4 regions of the Paenibacillus sp. FSL K6-0276 genome follow, and region 3 is predicted to be linked to each of the others. Evidence: riboswitches for the same ligand, from Rfam matches in the RefSeq annotation. Region 3 holds a riboswitch; each other region holds the start of a gene.
What was found. A riboswitch is a leader RNA that binds a small molecule or an ion and turns the genes downstream of it on or off. The one in region 3 is predicted to bind cyclic di-AMP.
Positions count from the first base shown of each region.

Region 1: linked by a shared signal. The riboswitch ahead of MHH52_RS00190 (ubiquitin-like domain-containing protein) and the one ahead of MHH52_RS24820 (alpha/beta hydrolase) in region 3 are both predicted to bind cyclic di-AMP.
Region 2: linked by a shared signal. The riboswitch ahead of MHH52_RS02685 (hypothetical protein) and the one ahead of MHH52_RS24820 (alpha/beta hydrolase) in region 3 are both predicted to bind cyclic di-AMP.
Region 4: linked by a shared signal. The riboswitch ahead of MHH52_RS15220 (APC family permease) and the one ahead of MHH52_RS24820 (alpha/beta hydrolase) in region 3 are both predicted to bind cyclic di-AMP.

Region 1 covers NZ_CP150276.1:40,758-44,598, forward strand. Annotated here, with positions in the region: gene MHH52_RS00180 (HD domain-containing protein) at 1-700, shown strand, start outside; gene MHH52_RS00185 (TatD family hydrolase) at 751-1,521, shown strand; cyclic di-AMP (ydaO/yuaA leader) riboswitch at 1,719-1,949, shown strand; gene MHH52_RS00190 (ubiquitin-like domain-containing protein) at 2,231-3,394, shown strand; gene rnmV (ribonuclease M5) at 3,571-3,841, shown strand, end outside.
Region 2 covers NZ_CP150276.1:571,587-575,427, reverse strand. Annotated here, with positions in the region: gene kdpB (potassium-transporting ATPase subunit KdpB) at 1-729, opposite strand, end outside; gene kdpA (potassium-transporting ATPase subunit KdpA) at 746-2,422, opposite strand; gene MHH52_RS02685 (hypothetical protein) at 2,639-3,055, opposite strand; cyclic di-AMP (ydaO/yuaA leader) riboswitch at 3,249-3,438, opposite strand.
Region 3 covers NZ_CP150276.1:5,282,681-5,286,521, forward strand. Annotated here, with positions in the region: gene selD (selenide, water dikinase SelD) at 1-698, opposite strand, end outside; gene MHH52_RS24820 (alpha/beta hydrolase) at 1,180-1,989, opposite strand; cyclic di-AMP (ydaO/yuaA leader) riboswitch at 2,096-2,282, opposite strand; gene MHH52_RS24825 (hypothetical protein) at 2,580-2,753, opposite strand; gene MHH52_RS24830 (Nif3-like dinuclear metal center hexameric protein) at 2,838-3,656, opposite strand.
Region 4 covers NZ_CP150276.1:3,219,240-3,223,080, forward strand. Annotated here, with positions in the region: gene MHH52_RS15215 (iron-hydroxamate ABC transporter substrate-binding protein) at 1-288, opposite strand, end outside; gene MHH52_RS15220 (APC family permease) at 490-2,307, opposite strand; cyclic di-AMP (ydaO/yuaA leader) riboswitch at 2,431-2,590, opposite strand; gene MHH52_RS15225 (disulfide oxidoreductase) at 2,785-3,249, opposite strand; gene MHH52_RS15230 (DsbA family protein) at 3,246-3,841, opposite strand, start outside.

The sequences.
Region 1 (3,841 bases), 870 kb from region 3:
TTTGAGAATGCTGCGTCCTTATAATGGTCGGGTTGTTGTAAAAGAATCGGGGATGCATGCGATAGAAGATTATTTAATGTCGCGTTATCAAATGTATTGGCAGGTATATTTTCATCCGGTTACGCGTAGCTCTGAGATTATTTTGCGACAAATTTTCCGCAGAGCTAAGGAGCTTTTCCAAGAGGGGTACACTTTTGGTTTTATGATCAATCCGCTGGAAGACCTGTTCCGAGGAGAGGTAACGGTGAAGCAATATCTAATGCTAGATGAGGCACTGGTACAGACTGCTTTTATGCAGTGGACGCTTGAACAAGACGAGCTATTAAGCGACTTGTGTACACGTTTTATTCATCGTAAACTGTATAAATATGTTGAGATGGAGAATCTCGATACAGAAATGATTGCTGTAATTCGCAGTAGTTTTGCGGGAGCGGGACTTAACGCAGAATATGACTTGGAGATTGATTTTCCGACAGATCTACCCTATGATGTGTTCCGTCCAGGAGAAGCTTTTGACAATAAGCAAATTTTACTGCTTGATCGGCATGATCATCTGAGAGAAATTTCAGAGGTATCGGATATTGTGCGCTCCATTAGCGGCATTCATCGTGGAAGATATCATCTTTATTTTCCGCAGGATAAGTTGAGAAAAGTGCTTACTCGATTGCCATCTTCTATAGCAGAGATTTTTGCAAAATAATACAAATAAATATGGGACTATTGATAAAAATATCAAGGAGTGAGATCAAAATGTTTCTGTTTGACACACATACACATCTAGATGCACCTCAATTCGACGAGGATCGCGAAGAAGTTATTGCTCGTGCTGTAGAGGCAGGAGTTAGTAAGATGATTAATATCGGATTTAATCGGGAGACGATTCCCTCAACGATGAAGCTGGCGGAATCTTATGATTATATTTATGCTGCAGTGGGTTGGCATCCGCAGGATGCGATTGATATGAAAGAAGGAGATCTCGATTGGATCGCTTCTTTGTGCAGTCATAAAAAAGTGGTGGCCATCGGGGAGATCGGACTGGATTATTATTGGGATACTTCTCCCAAGGATGTGCAACATGAGGTTTTTCGCAAGCAAATTGGACTAGCCCGCGAACTAAATATGCCGATTTGTATTCATGACCGTGATGCCCATGAAGATGTTGTACGGATTTTACGGGAGGAAAAGGCAAATGAGGTTGGAGGCGTGATGCACTCGTTCTCAGGAAGTTGGGAAACGGCTAAAATGTGCTTGAATCTTGGTTTTCATTTATCGTTTGGAGGACCCATTACGTTCAAAAATGCAAGAGTGCCAAAAGAAGTGCTTGCGCAGACCCCGCTAGACCGATTATTGATCGAAACGGATGCTCCATATTTGACTCCGCACCCCTTCCGCGGGAAGCGTAATGAGAGTGCTCATGTGAAGTTAGTAGCAGAGGCAGCGGCTGAAATTAAAGGGTTAACATGGGAGGAATTGGCTGAAATAACGTATGCGAACGCACTGGAACGATTTGGGATTGTCTGAAAACGGGAGTAAAACAGGTGAAAAATAAAGAATGGCCGATATATTAAACTTTTTTAATATAAAAACGGCTGAATATTACAATATTTTAACCATTTATTTGCGTAAACGTGGTTGAATCGTCCTTTACAACATGCATCAAAACAGGATATCATCTTTTCAGTGATGTGAGCTGTGTTATAGTGACAGCCATTGATTCATGGATCGTCTCGCTGAGTCTCCGTATGGAGAACGGGGGAACCAGTATTGAATCTGCCGCATGCCTGTATCTTGAATACGGCTTAGACGTGCCGCAGGACAATATTTGATTTCTTCACGTGGTCTTTGGGGTGAATTCAAGGGCAACCGCCATGAGCGGGTGACCTGAGATAGGGCGTCTCTCTTTCGTCCGAACCCGACAGCTAACCCCGTAAGCGCAAGTAAGAGAGGCAACCTCGTGCACATACATTCTCTATTCTGACATTGGAGAAGCCACGAAAGAGTCCTCAGTTGAACTCTTTTTAGGCTTTTTTATTTTTGAATAAACGGAATGTTGCCCACATACTGTTATATAACAGGGGTGGGAGTAGCTGTGCCGAGCAGGCGATCCATGAGCAGGAGACGCTAAGTTATTACGTGCGTATCCTGTGACAATCTCAAATAGTTTCGTCAAAGGAATTCAGTCCTCATGATATACAATTGACGACGGGGCTATGTAAGGAGGATGGAGAGAATGGGCGTATTCCAACCAGAAGTATCCCATGATTCGCAGTCATCCAGCAGGTCTTTCGCATTACGGTGGGAGCAAGTAAATACTCGCGTACTTTTACTTGCGGGCGTGATTTCAGTCGCTATCGCGCTACTTATTCTGCTGTACGTACACGGTCAAAGTAACAAACAATTATTTTTAGTAATAGACGGGCAAACACAGACGCTTCAAACGCGTGAGTCACTTCTTGGTGATGTGTTGGAGAAAGAGCAAATTCCGCTGCAGCCGCATGATGAATTATCTTTAGGTCTGAGTGATGAAATAAAAGACGGTGACCGTGTCGTCATCAATCGTGCGCAGAAAATTAGCCTTACTGCGGACGGAGCAACAAAAACGTTATATACGACCGAGGATACAATTGGTAAAGCAATTGACAAAATGGGCATCACCCTAGAAGATCATGATAAGATTTTCCCTTCGTTAGACACCACCATTTCTGCCAACATGGAGATTAAGATTGTTCGCATCAACAAACAGACAGTACAGCGAACAACTAACTTACCCTTCAGAGTCATCAAGACAGCAGACCCCTCCCTTACTGTGGGAACAGTTAGAGTGGCACAGGCAGGCAAACCAGGCGTCATGATTCAGCATATTGAAAAGATCTACCAAGACGGAGAACTGGCTTCTATGCGCATGATTGGTAAGGAAGTACAAACGGTAACGAAAGATAAGATTATTGCCGTTGGTACCAAAGCACTTCCTAAGCCGGCTATAGCTAAGACTACAACAACTTCCAAATCAAACACCACTTCCAAAACGGCTAAGGTTAGCGCTAAGGCTAATAACGTCACAAGCAAGGCTGGCGTAGACTTTGAGTACAAGAAGATGATTAAGAACGTCTCCATGACAGCTTATTCATCAGAAGAGCCAGGTATAGGTACCAAAACTGCTTCCGGAACACGCGTAACGGAAGGTCGAACGATTGCAGTAGACCCAAATGTAATTCCTATTGGCTGGTGGGTATATATCGAGGGGCTTGGATTCCGCCGTGCAGAAGATACTGGCGGTGCCATTAAAGGCAATAAAGTAGATGTCTATTTCGACTCACTGAGCCATGTTCGTAATTTCGGTCGTAAATCACGTACCGTTTATGTGATTGGGCCTGTGAAACCGGAGCTTAACTAGAACTGAAGCTTTTGCAAATTAACCTTTGATAAGATATAGTGATGGTAACCGTTAAGGAACGCCAGATGATCATTTCGTTGATCGCAGAGCAACCGCTCATCACTTATAAATTCTTTAACCAAAAGAAGAGGAGCGAAACCTCTTCTTTTTGCTTTTTTTGGGAGGAGTCAAGAAATATGATTAAGGAATTAATTGTCGTTGAAGGTAAGAGTGATACCGTCGCTGTTAAACGCGCTGTAGAAGCAGATACGATCGAAACAGGGGGCTCGGCTGTAGACCGGACCGTAATTGCGAAGATCGCGCTTGCTATGGAGCGTAGAGGCGTGATTATTCTTACGGACCCGGATCACGCGGGTGAGCGAATTCGTAAGATTGTATCCGCGAAGGTGCCGGGCTGCAAGCACGCCTTCATTCCGGAGAAGGACGCAACCCGCAAAGGGGATATCG
Region 2 (3,841 bases), 1.4 Mb from region 3:
TAGATAAGTTGCAATCGGCCGCAAGGTCACTACTACAATCAGGAAAATTAGCGTCAGACTGATCAAGAGCGTATTTAGCGCGATTTCATTCGGTGTCTTCTGACGTTTCGCCCCTTCAACAAGGGAGATCATTCGATCTAGAAACGACTCACCTGGATCACTTGTGATTCTCACTTTAATCTCATCACTGACGACCCGTGTGCCGCCTGTAACGGAACCAAAGTCCCCACCAGCTTCCTTGATCACAGGTGCAGATTCACCTGTAATCGCTGATTCATCAACGGAAGCCAGCCCTTCAATCACTTCACCGTCACCAGGGATGAGTTCTCCCTGACTGACGATGACGATATCCCCTTTACGCAGCTCGGAGGAGGATACTGTCTTCACTGACCCTCCAACCAGTTTGTTGGCAGTGATATCTTGTTTCGTTTTCTTGAGCGAATCTGCCTGGGCTTTTCCGCGGCCTTCCGCCAGCGCTTCAGCGAAATTCGCAAACAGCACTGTAAATAGCAGAATGAACAACACCGTGATATTAAACCCTAGCGATTTCTCAGCATTGAAATATCCAGGTGCGAGTACCATTAGCAATACAATGATCGTACCGACTTCTACCACGAACATAACCGGATTTTTGATTAGCGTCACTGGGTTAAGCTTAATAAAGCTATCCTTTACAGCGCTTAGGAGTATGGGTCCCGTCAGCAGCTTTTTTCTTTTTACAGTACTCATTTTGTTCTCCCTCTTCCTACCGTAAGGTTAGATATTCTGCAATCGGGCCGAGCACAATGACCGGCAGAAACGTCAGTGCACCAATAATTAATACCGTAACAATCAGAATCCCAGTGAACAGACCATTGTCTGTACGGAATGTGCCGATCGTTTCTGGAACTGGCTTCTTCCGAAGCAGAGAACCTGCTACCGCCAGCATAGCGATCATGGAGACATAACGGCCTAGCAGCATCACGATCCCGGTTGTGACATTCCAAAAGGTTGTATTGTCCGCAAGCCCTTCAAACCCTGAACCGTTGTTCGCAGCAGAAGAGACATATTCATATAACACTTGGCTAAGTCCATGGAATCCAGGGTTCGTAATCGCTCCTTTGCCCAAATCCGTCAGGAACGCACCTGCGGTTGGCACAAGGATAATGAACGGGTGAACGAGGATCGCGATGGCGATCAGCTTCATCTCCCTGGCCTCTATCTTCCTTCCGAGAAACTCCGGTGTCCTGCCGACCATCAGACCACACAGGAAGACACCCAGAATCGCATACATCAGCATATTGATCAGTCCGACACCTTTACCACCGAAGACATTGTTCAGCATCATCAGTGCCAGAGGCGTAATGCCTCCCAGCGGCGTCAGAGTATCATGCATATTGTTAACACTACCTGTCGTAGCTGCGGTTGTTACCGAAGTAAACAAGGATGACTGTGGAATGCCGAAGCGTACCTCTTTACCTTCCATGCTACCTTGTGAAGATTCGATTCCAAGTAGATTGATCGCCGGATTACCCTTTGATTCAGCATAAAAGTTCAGGCTTAGTAACAGTACGAACAAGGTCATCATTGCGGTAAAAATCACCCAGCCCTGACGTTTGTTCTTGGCAAACAATCCGTACATATATGGGAGTGAAGCTGGCAACATCCACATAGAGAGAATCTCCAGTACGTTCGTAAGTGGATTAGGGTTCTCAAAAGGATGGGATGAATTGGCCCCGAAGAAGCCGCCTCCGTTCGTGCCCAAATGTTTGATCGATTCCAGAGAAGCTACTGGACCGATAGCGATTTGTTGCGTTTGCCCTTCAAGTGTAGTAACCGCAAGCGATGGCTTGAGTGTTTGCGGCACATGCAGTCCTACCAGCACCAATGAAACCAGCAGAGCTAGCGGAATGAACACACGAATTTGTGCTTTAACGAAATCCTCGAAGAAGTTCCCAACTGATTTCTGTCCCGTAATCCCTCTGACAAAGGCAACAGCAACAGAAAGTCCGCTCGCTGCAGACGTAAACATCATCATCGTAATAACTGCCATTTGTGAAAAATACGAAAGTCCCGACTCCCCACTATAATGCTGCAGGTTCGTATTCGTCATAAAGCTGATTACTGTATTGAATGAAAGCGTCTGCTCCATATCCGCAATTCCATTCGGATTCAGCGGCAATCCCCGCTGTAATCTAAGAAAGATATAACTGAAAGCAACCAGCACGATATTCGTTAAAATAAAGCTGAGTGCATACTTCTTCCAGGACATTCCGTCCCGCTTCTTCAAGCCGATCAGCTTATAAATACCTTTCTCTGTACGTGCAAACCATCTATCTGTACGATTCTGTTCATTAGAAAATACATGATATAAATACGTGCCCATCGGCTTAACCAGCAAGATGAGAATTACGATTACAGCAACTATTTGCAAAATGCCCATGAATGCCCCTCCTTAAAATTTCTCCGGATGAATCAATGCGTAAACCAGATATACAAACAGCAGTAGGGTAACAGCGATTACTAGAATCACAGCTTATCCCTCCCTGTATCCTCAACTACACCTGCGCACCAGCGCATAAATCCATAAAACAACCCGTAAATTACAGCTAATGAAGCTACCATATACAGATCCATCATATCTCCCGCACTCCTTCTTTTATCCTTGATGAGGTGATTTATCTACCAGAAAATCAGCATCACCACTGTGGGAATAGATTACATAACTCGCACCAAGTCTTTTATAGACCAATCTAGGATTTACTGAACTTGTGATTACAAAAATCGGCTGTGTCGTCCAGGTACGGCACATCTGAATGTAGCGGCAGCAAAGCGTAAAGCTGCTCTCGAACAGATATACCCTGCCTACCGGGAACGGTGGGCGAAACCAAGTGTTCTGGTGACGGGTATCTACTAGGATCACCTGCTCAATCCCCAGCTCCTCAAGTAAAGCTTTCTCAGCCACATTGTTGGTAAGTCCCGCCATCTTAATACCTCTGAATTTCAGAAGTTTAATGAAATGTTCGCCCGCCTTCGTTGGCGCACATACCAGCACATATTCATTCTGATCCGTCATCTCTTATTATTCTCCTCAAATGCTCTGCTTGTAAGATCAGAAAGTGATCACCCTGATCTTGTAAGAAAAGCCACCGCTAATGATGAATTTAACGACCTCTTCGTGAGGCTCTCCATATATGCTTTGCTAATAAAAAGCACAGCAAAAAGCCACAAAGGATATCCTCTGTGGCTCGCTAGCGGTCACATTGCACTCATCCTCTCTCCATACGCTTACGAGGTTAGCTGTCGGATTCGGGCGGTGAGAGTCGCCCTACCTGTATAGATACGAGCTCACTCGCATCCTCTACAGGATTCACCCCATAACCGGCTTCCGACTCTCACATCGTCTGCCGATTGTTGGTTCCCCCGCTTTCCTTATCGGAAATTAAGCGGATCAAATATTCGATTGTTGTTGAAACAGGAGTAATCATACCCTTATGCAGGAAGTATTGTAAAACCTGATTGATGCCAAAATAATGCAAATTAAAAACTATTTTCGCATTGGATAGCGCTTACTTGATATCCAATCTCTCTATATCTCCTGTTTACTCCAGTTTGATTCAATTAGCGAAAAGCGGGCATACCATGTGATTTTATTCACCACAATTGTAGAAATCACCAAAAATCGCCTTTATAGGAAATGAAACAAGAAGTCGAGATTAAGCGAGGAAGAGGCTCGATAACACGCAATAAATACCTATTTGGTTCACTTTTTCGTCACAGTCGGCAGAATATGGTTCAAATTGCGCTCAAAAGAGCACTTTCTGTTTTTTACAGAAACACCTTGAAAAGAGTATGATTCGGG
Region 3 (3,841 bases):
CCAAATCCAGTAACATCTGTACAAGCATGTACATTATAAGGCTCCATAATCTCAGCCGCTTTTTTATTCAGTGTAGACATTACTGTCGTAAGGCGTGTGGTTTCTTCAGGGGATAGCTGATCCTTTTTAATAGAAGTCGTTAAGATGCCCACACCGATAGGTTTTGTCAAAATCAGCTTGTCCCCCACCTGCGCACCCGCATTGGTTCTTACTTTGTCCGGATGCACAAGGCCCGTAACGGCCAATCCAAATTTAGGCTCCTTATCATCGATGGAATGTCCACCTACAAGCGTCGCTCCTGCTTCCTGCACTTTATCCGCTGCACCGCGCAAAATGTCACCGAGAATGCTTTTGTCCAGAACAGAGATAGGAAAAGCCACAATATTAAGCACCGTAAGCGGCTTTCCGCCCATAGCATAAATATCACTTAACGCATTGGCTGCTGCAATTTGACCAAAGGAATAAGGGTCGTCCACGATCGGCGTGAAAAAATCAACAGTTTGCACCAACGCTAGATCATCACTTAAACGGTATACCCCTGCGTCATCACTGGTATCCAGACCTACAAGTAGATCCGGGTTAGGAACGGTTGGTGGCAGACTGCGAATAACCTGCATGAGATCGGCAGGACCGATTTTGCAACCGCAGCCCCCTTTTGAAGATAATGAAGTCAATTTTATGGTTTCGGCTTGAGACATCATGACTCAGCTCCTTTAATAGAAATGTCGAATATCTTTAATCTTACATCAGTTGACAGCATTGTACAAAATACAAAGCTACTGATTTGATTTCATTATGCTATAATTGGAACCTTGATAGTAGTATCAAAGGCTAAGGCTGGCTCATTCGTAGAATTCAATACCTTTGAGCCAGCCTTTAGTTTGATATCCAGTACTTTAGGGAAAACCTCCCTATAATTCATCGATAATCGCTCGAAAATGAGGTCTTTAGGTAAATCCTCCCTATAAATTAGGGTAAATACCCGTTTATGGCTAAATACATCCTACTTATAAGGAGATTTTCCCTATATCATGTTCTAGAAGACATAACCTTTAATACTTTAGGGAGGTTTTCCCTATAGTTCTATACAAAAGGGCGTCCCACAGCCTGTTCATTCTTCCCGGCTATGGGGACGCCCTCTTTTCTCGTATAAACGCCCGTCGTCAATCCTCCAATAGATCAACTAATCTGCTGAGTTCCCTGCTGCTTCTCCAAAAACCGCTGAAGAATATCATTAAATTTCTCCGGCTGACACAGATTACTAGGATCTAATGCGTTAGGAATAATCGCTAACTGAGCTTGTGGTAACTGAGACACCATATCCTTCATACAGTTTACTCCAAATTCACTAAAGTCACCGACAATACATAACGCAGGACGCTTAAAAGACTTTAAGCATCTAGTGTAATCCACATGGCTCGTAGCCAGCCTTTGCCGATACAATTCCCGTGGACGTTTCTCCAGAAGTCCTCTTCTAATCTCGTTATAAGCAAGGTTCCAACGTTCTCGGTACATCATACGAATCGAAGGTAACACCAGCTCACTTGGAGCGTAATACATTAACCAACTACAATAAGCAGCCATAAGCTGGATTTTACCTATAATGGTCGACGCTTGACTTCTACAGAAACTATCCACGATAACAATTGCTTTTACCCGCTCAGGATATTGTTTCGCAATATGTTGAACAACCAGACCACCATAGGCGATCCCGACAAAAACCGCTTCGCGGATGCCCAAATCATTCAATAGCATAATCAGATCTAGACATTGAGTTTCAATAATCTCGTTTGGGGCCTGCAGCAGTTCACCTGACTTGCCATTCCCCCGTAAATCGCACAGAATCACTTTATATTTATCAGAAAAATACTCCAGCTGCGGCTTGAACATAGTATGTGTTAATCCATGTCCATGGATAAACACAACCGGAGTCCCTGTACCATTAATTTCATAATAGAGCGAAGTTCCATTCAGTTTAGCAATAGGCAAAGTTAACACCTCTTTCATAAATAGGTTCTACAACTATATCTGCTTTTGAACGCAGCAAAAAACCACAGAGGGATTCTCTGTGGCTATTCATCTTCAAATACGCCATTCATCCTCTCTCCATACGCTTACGAGGTTAGCTGTCGGATTCGGGCAGTGAGAGTTGCCCTACCTGCATGGATGCATTACTATGCACCTGTAACAGGATTCACCCCATAACTAGTACCGACTGTCATATCGATTTCCAGTTGTTGGTTCCCCCGCTTTCCTTAACGGAAATTAAGCGGATTTCTTATGTAATTATCGGTTATGTGATGAATCATACCCCGTGTAAGGTTTCCTTGTAAAGGATGGATCTGGGCAAAATAATGTGGAATGCAGTGCTTTTCATTTCATATTGTGTAAACTCGTCATTCTCTCTTTCTTTTGCTCTTGTTTACTCGCTATATCAAGAAGAGACGACAACCGTTTCTCGTAGAAATATAAGGATTTTTATAGTTGCGCAGCATATAAATTCTAATATTTTAAAAAAAGCCGAGCGGTCTTCAGAGATCAATCCCTGAACCACTCGGCTCCTTCATACAATCATGCGGCTACAAAAGATCGGCGTTTTTCAATGCATGCTCCCAGCTCGGAAAAAAGAACAGCGCACTTCTCATGAGGTCAGGGTCGCTTTGCTTCACTTGTTTTTTGCTGATCGAGCTTCCGTCGGTTTGAAGCTTTTTGATGCGACTTAACACTTCATCAGCCTCCAAAGGAATTTCCATTGAAACACTCCTTTCTCAGTGACCTGTTTCCAATCATTTTCTCCATAATATGCAAATTTATTCTTCATTTTTGATTTCGACGGATCAAACTAGCTGAGAGATCGGTTGTTCAGCAATGAAACAGGTAGGAATCATGGGGTATTTCTCTGCTAGGATTTCAGCAAAATATTTCATCCCTGGGGCTTCACTCTCCGCATGACCCAACATGATCAAAGCTTTCGATCTTCCTTGGTGCACTGCATCCCTCGCATATTCCAGGGTTTCCCACTCGGGTCCCTCGCCAGCAATAATTAAATCAAGATTGTGCTGATTAAAAAGAGGAATAGCCATCGTCCCGCCCCCTCTGTAACCTACTAATATCCCCACATATCTGCATGTCCGAGATAGATCGCCGGCAACACGTACATAGGAGATGCCTAGCTTTCTTTTTATATACTGAGCCGCTTCACTTACTGTCATGGCGGGAATCGTTAGGATTGTAGCAGCGGGTTGCTGCTCATCCACATAGGCTGACCACTCAAGTTCTCGCAGCAAACCCACCATGATTCCATCCGGTTTATGCCGATGCCAATAATCATGATAACGAAAAATAGCCATTTCGGATCGCTTGATCAAACTCATTTTCGCGCGATAAACAGGGTCATCCTCTAGCCACTTGCTCGTCTCATGATGACTGTAAAACACACCTTCATGCGTGATCAGCAAATTAGCACCTATAGCGATAGCTCGTTCCACAACATATTGCGTAGCGCAGAACGCAGTAACAATCCCTGTAATCTCAGTTTCTGGATTGCCCGGCTTAAGAGTCTCCACAGTCCCATCTATCTGTTCCTCAGTTCCCATTAAATCTTCCAGAATCGTTCTAATCGTGGTAATCACTGTAATCATCCTTTTGAGTTCCATTCTCCTGATCTACCAACAGAAAAATTAACACCAATCTTTTTTTCATGCACAAGCATAAACGCCTTCGGCGTCCATATAAGGACGGTAAGCGTTTATGCGAGAAATATAAGGATAATTTATAACGTGGAACATATAAATTCTTATATTTTGAAAAAAAACACCGATGAATGATGTCATCCTAGTCA
Region 4 (3,841 bases), 2.1 Mb from region 3:
AACTGGAGTTACCCCTAGTGTTACCAAAGAATCTTCTAAATAAGAACCCAGCACACGTTGTGGATTGGCCGGAATAGTCACTTCATGTCCCATTGCATCAGTTAACGTTCTAGGCGCTGCGGGAGCTTCTGTGGCTTCAGCCGTAGGCGCTGTCGTTGGCTCTGTTCCTGCGTTTGAAGAGTTTCCGGAATTATTATTACCGCAAGCGGATAAAAATAGCACCATCACCATTAATCCGATCATCGTTAATTTCATGCTTCCAAATCTTTTTCTGTTAAACGAAAACATTAAATACCCTCCTAGTGTGTACACGCTTTTGTTTTCAAAGGTGTTGACTACCTCTGTCTCACTTTTAAATGATATTGATTCTCATTCTCTATGTCAACATATAAATTTTAAATTTTGTGGATTTACAACAATTTCCTTCTAAAAAAATACAAAAAAGACTATTTCCGAATGTTCCGGATATAGCCTCTCCTAAATGATCCATTATTTATTCAAATGATAAGGGACAGTCGCTACCACAACATCTTTTTGATTCATTAGATAGGAGCGGATTAAAAAGCTGGTCTGATTGTGAAGCACGGCTTGCCACCAATGCTTAGTAATAAACTGTGGAATTAGAATAGTGATATGATCCGTCGCTGCAGTCTTCCACTCTACAGTATCAATAAATTTCACTAACGGACGAATTACACTGCGATATCTGGAACGAAGTACAATCAGGCGTACACCTGGATTCCATTCCTCCCACCGTTGCTCCATCTTATGGATGTCCTCTTCATCAAAGCCTACATACACAGCCACAACATTATCTGTCAAAGACTTCGCATAGCTGATGGAATGTAGTACAGCACGTGTTACACCGGCAACAGGGACAACAACTGTGCTTCCTTTAATCAAAGGTTTATCGGTATTAGGACATATACGAAGCTGATCTGCAGTGTTCAAATAGTGCTTGTGAATACGGTAGAACACGAACATTACAGCAGGTAAGAAGATGAATGCCATCCATACACTCGAGAATTTAGTTATGATAAAAATAAGCGTAATAGTCAATGTAGTCAGCATACCGATGGTATTCACAACAAATCTTCTTTGCCATCCCGCCGGCTTTGTTTTGAACCAATGAACCATCATTCCAAGCTGTGACAATGTAAAAGGAATGAACACGCCTACCGCATAAAGAGGAATCAAGCTTTCTGTATTTCCGTGGAATGCAGCTACAAGCACGGCAGAAAGAACACCTAGAAAAATAATACCATTAGAGAAACCCAGACGGTCACCACGGACCATAAAAGCATGTGGCATATATTTGTCTTTTGCAAACATAAATGCGAGTAGTGGGAACGCTGAGTAAGCCGTATTAGCTGCCAAGAACAAGATCACTGCAGTGATACCTTGAATAAAAAAGTACAAGGTGCCGCGACCAAAGGTCGATTCAGCTATCTGCGAGACAACGGTAGCCTTTTCGTCAGGTACTATTCCGTACCAATACGCCAGCAGTGTGATACCGGTAAACATAAAGCCAAGGATGATTCCCATGATCATTAAGGTCTTGGCTGCATTTTTTTCAGCTGGTGCTTTAAAGTTTGGAATCGCATTAGATACGGCTTCTACACCTGTAAGTGCCGAACAGCCAGAACTAAAAGCTTTTAACAGCAGAAACAAACTAACATTGGATACAGCGGCACCTATTTCAGGCACATTCGCATGAACGCCGCCTAGTGCATATTTTATAACACCGGAGATAATCAGAACTACAATCGAAACCACAAACAAATACACTGGGATTGCGATGAATGAAGCCGATTCTGTAACTCCGCGAAGATTAATTATAGTTAGAAGAATGATAACAGATACAGCAATGAGAACAGTATGATTATGAAGACTTGGAAAAGCAGATGTGATCGCATCCGTCCCTGCCGAAGCACTAACAGCTACGGTCAGAATGTAATCCACCAGTAAAGACCCTCCTGCTAGGAGACCTGTCGGAACGCCAAGATTACTCTTGGCTACGATGTAAGCTCCACCTCCTTGCGGATAAGCATAAATCGTCTGCCGATAGGATAAAATCAGAATGGCCAGCAGGCCCAATACGGCTAATGCAATTGGCAGGGAATACCAGATGGCAGTAAACCCCGCAGCCACCAGTACAATCAGAATTTGTTCCGTTCCGTAGGCTACAGACGAGAGCGCATCAGAAGACAGGACAGCCAGTGCTTTCACCTTGGATAACTTTTCATGATCGAGTTCGTTCGACTTCATCGGACGCCCGATCAATAGTCGTTTTACCTTGCTTACCATTGTGGATACAGTTCCTTTCTTTGAGAGCAGAAACGGAAATTCCGCGCGCTGTTTTCATTGGTGGATTTCATAAATGCAGACACTAAAAATAGCATACGGAAATGATCCGCATGCTATGCATGGTCATTATTCCACCTTGCTTACGAGGTTAGCTGGCGGATTCGGGCTGTGGTATATAGCCCTACGGTACAAGTCCAATCGACTCATTCCGATTCACCCCTTTGGCATAAATGCCAAGTTTGGTTCCCCCGTTTTTCCTAAGAAAATTCAGCGCATATTCAACTTCTCACAAGGTCTAATATTAGTCTACAAAGTGTATACAGTAAAGCGTTGAAAAAAATGAAAAAAGAATGAAAAAACATCCAATAAGCGCAAATATAGCGTCTAATTGGATGCTCTCTTTCATTCTCTTCAATTATCCCTCTGCCCCGTGTCTTTAATACCTTTTCACATATTTTGTATCTACAAAGTATGAAATTAAAATCCTAGGTTTTCCTCTGTTTCTAACTCCAACACTTCTTCTTCCTTGCGTCCGTACCAAAGCAAAATACTAATTAAAGCAAAAGCAATTAACGCAAGGATAGGAATCGTAATGAATCCGAAAAAGTTTAAGTAATCCTTATTACATGGAACACCAATCGTACAAGGAAGGACTTTACTTAACGCAGGAATCTTCTGTTCCGCATAATGATAGATTGAGATACTGCCACCAATCAGACTTAATGGAAGTACATAAGGGATGATGCGTTTATCCCCTCGAAACGTCGCGATTCCCAGTAGGATTAACTGAGGATACATGAAAATTCTCTGGAACCAGCAGAGCTTACAGGGTTCATATTTCAATACTTCACTCAAATATAAGCTACCGGCGACAGCAACTAGTGATACAAACCAGGCGAGATACAGGCAGTTACGCTTGCAGAAAGATAGGGACTTTGTCACTTTACCTCCACAGCTTTTACGGCGGTGTTAATTTCAGTTGTAATCGCTTCAATGTCGAAAGGATCGTCTGCCGGTTCTCCATTAATGTAGAGTGAAGGCGTAGTAGTCATACCTGCTTCGCTAGCTAACTGAATGCCATTATTCAGCTCATCTGCATATGTGCGTTCCTTGATATCTTTACGAAGTAGTTCGTAATCAATAGCTAGCTTCTCTTTCTCCGCAAGGCTTACTAGGAAATCCTCAGTCGCCCATTCTTCGCTCTCTTCACCTTGTTGTGCATAAACAGCATCATAGAACTTCCAGAATTCATCATTATTCTGATGATATACAGATAATGCAGCAAGTGAGGCAGTCTCAGAGTCTGGACCAACGAAAGCCATATTTACAAAGTAGAGCGCTGCTTTCCCCTCATTGACAAAATCTTGAACAATTTGCGGTTTAACTGAAGTAGCAAATTGGGAACAAGCTGGACATTTGAAATCTCCAAATTCAACAAGTTTAACCGGTGCATCCTCTTTACCGATCCTTGGCAGCTCATTGTAATTGAATGCTACCGGTTCTCCTGATGTGGCATTTTTTGTGGCATCTTTCG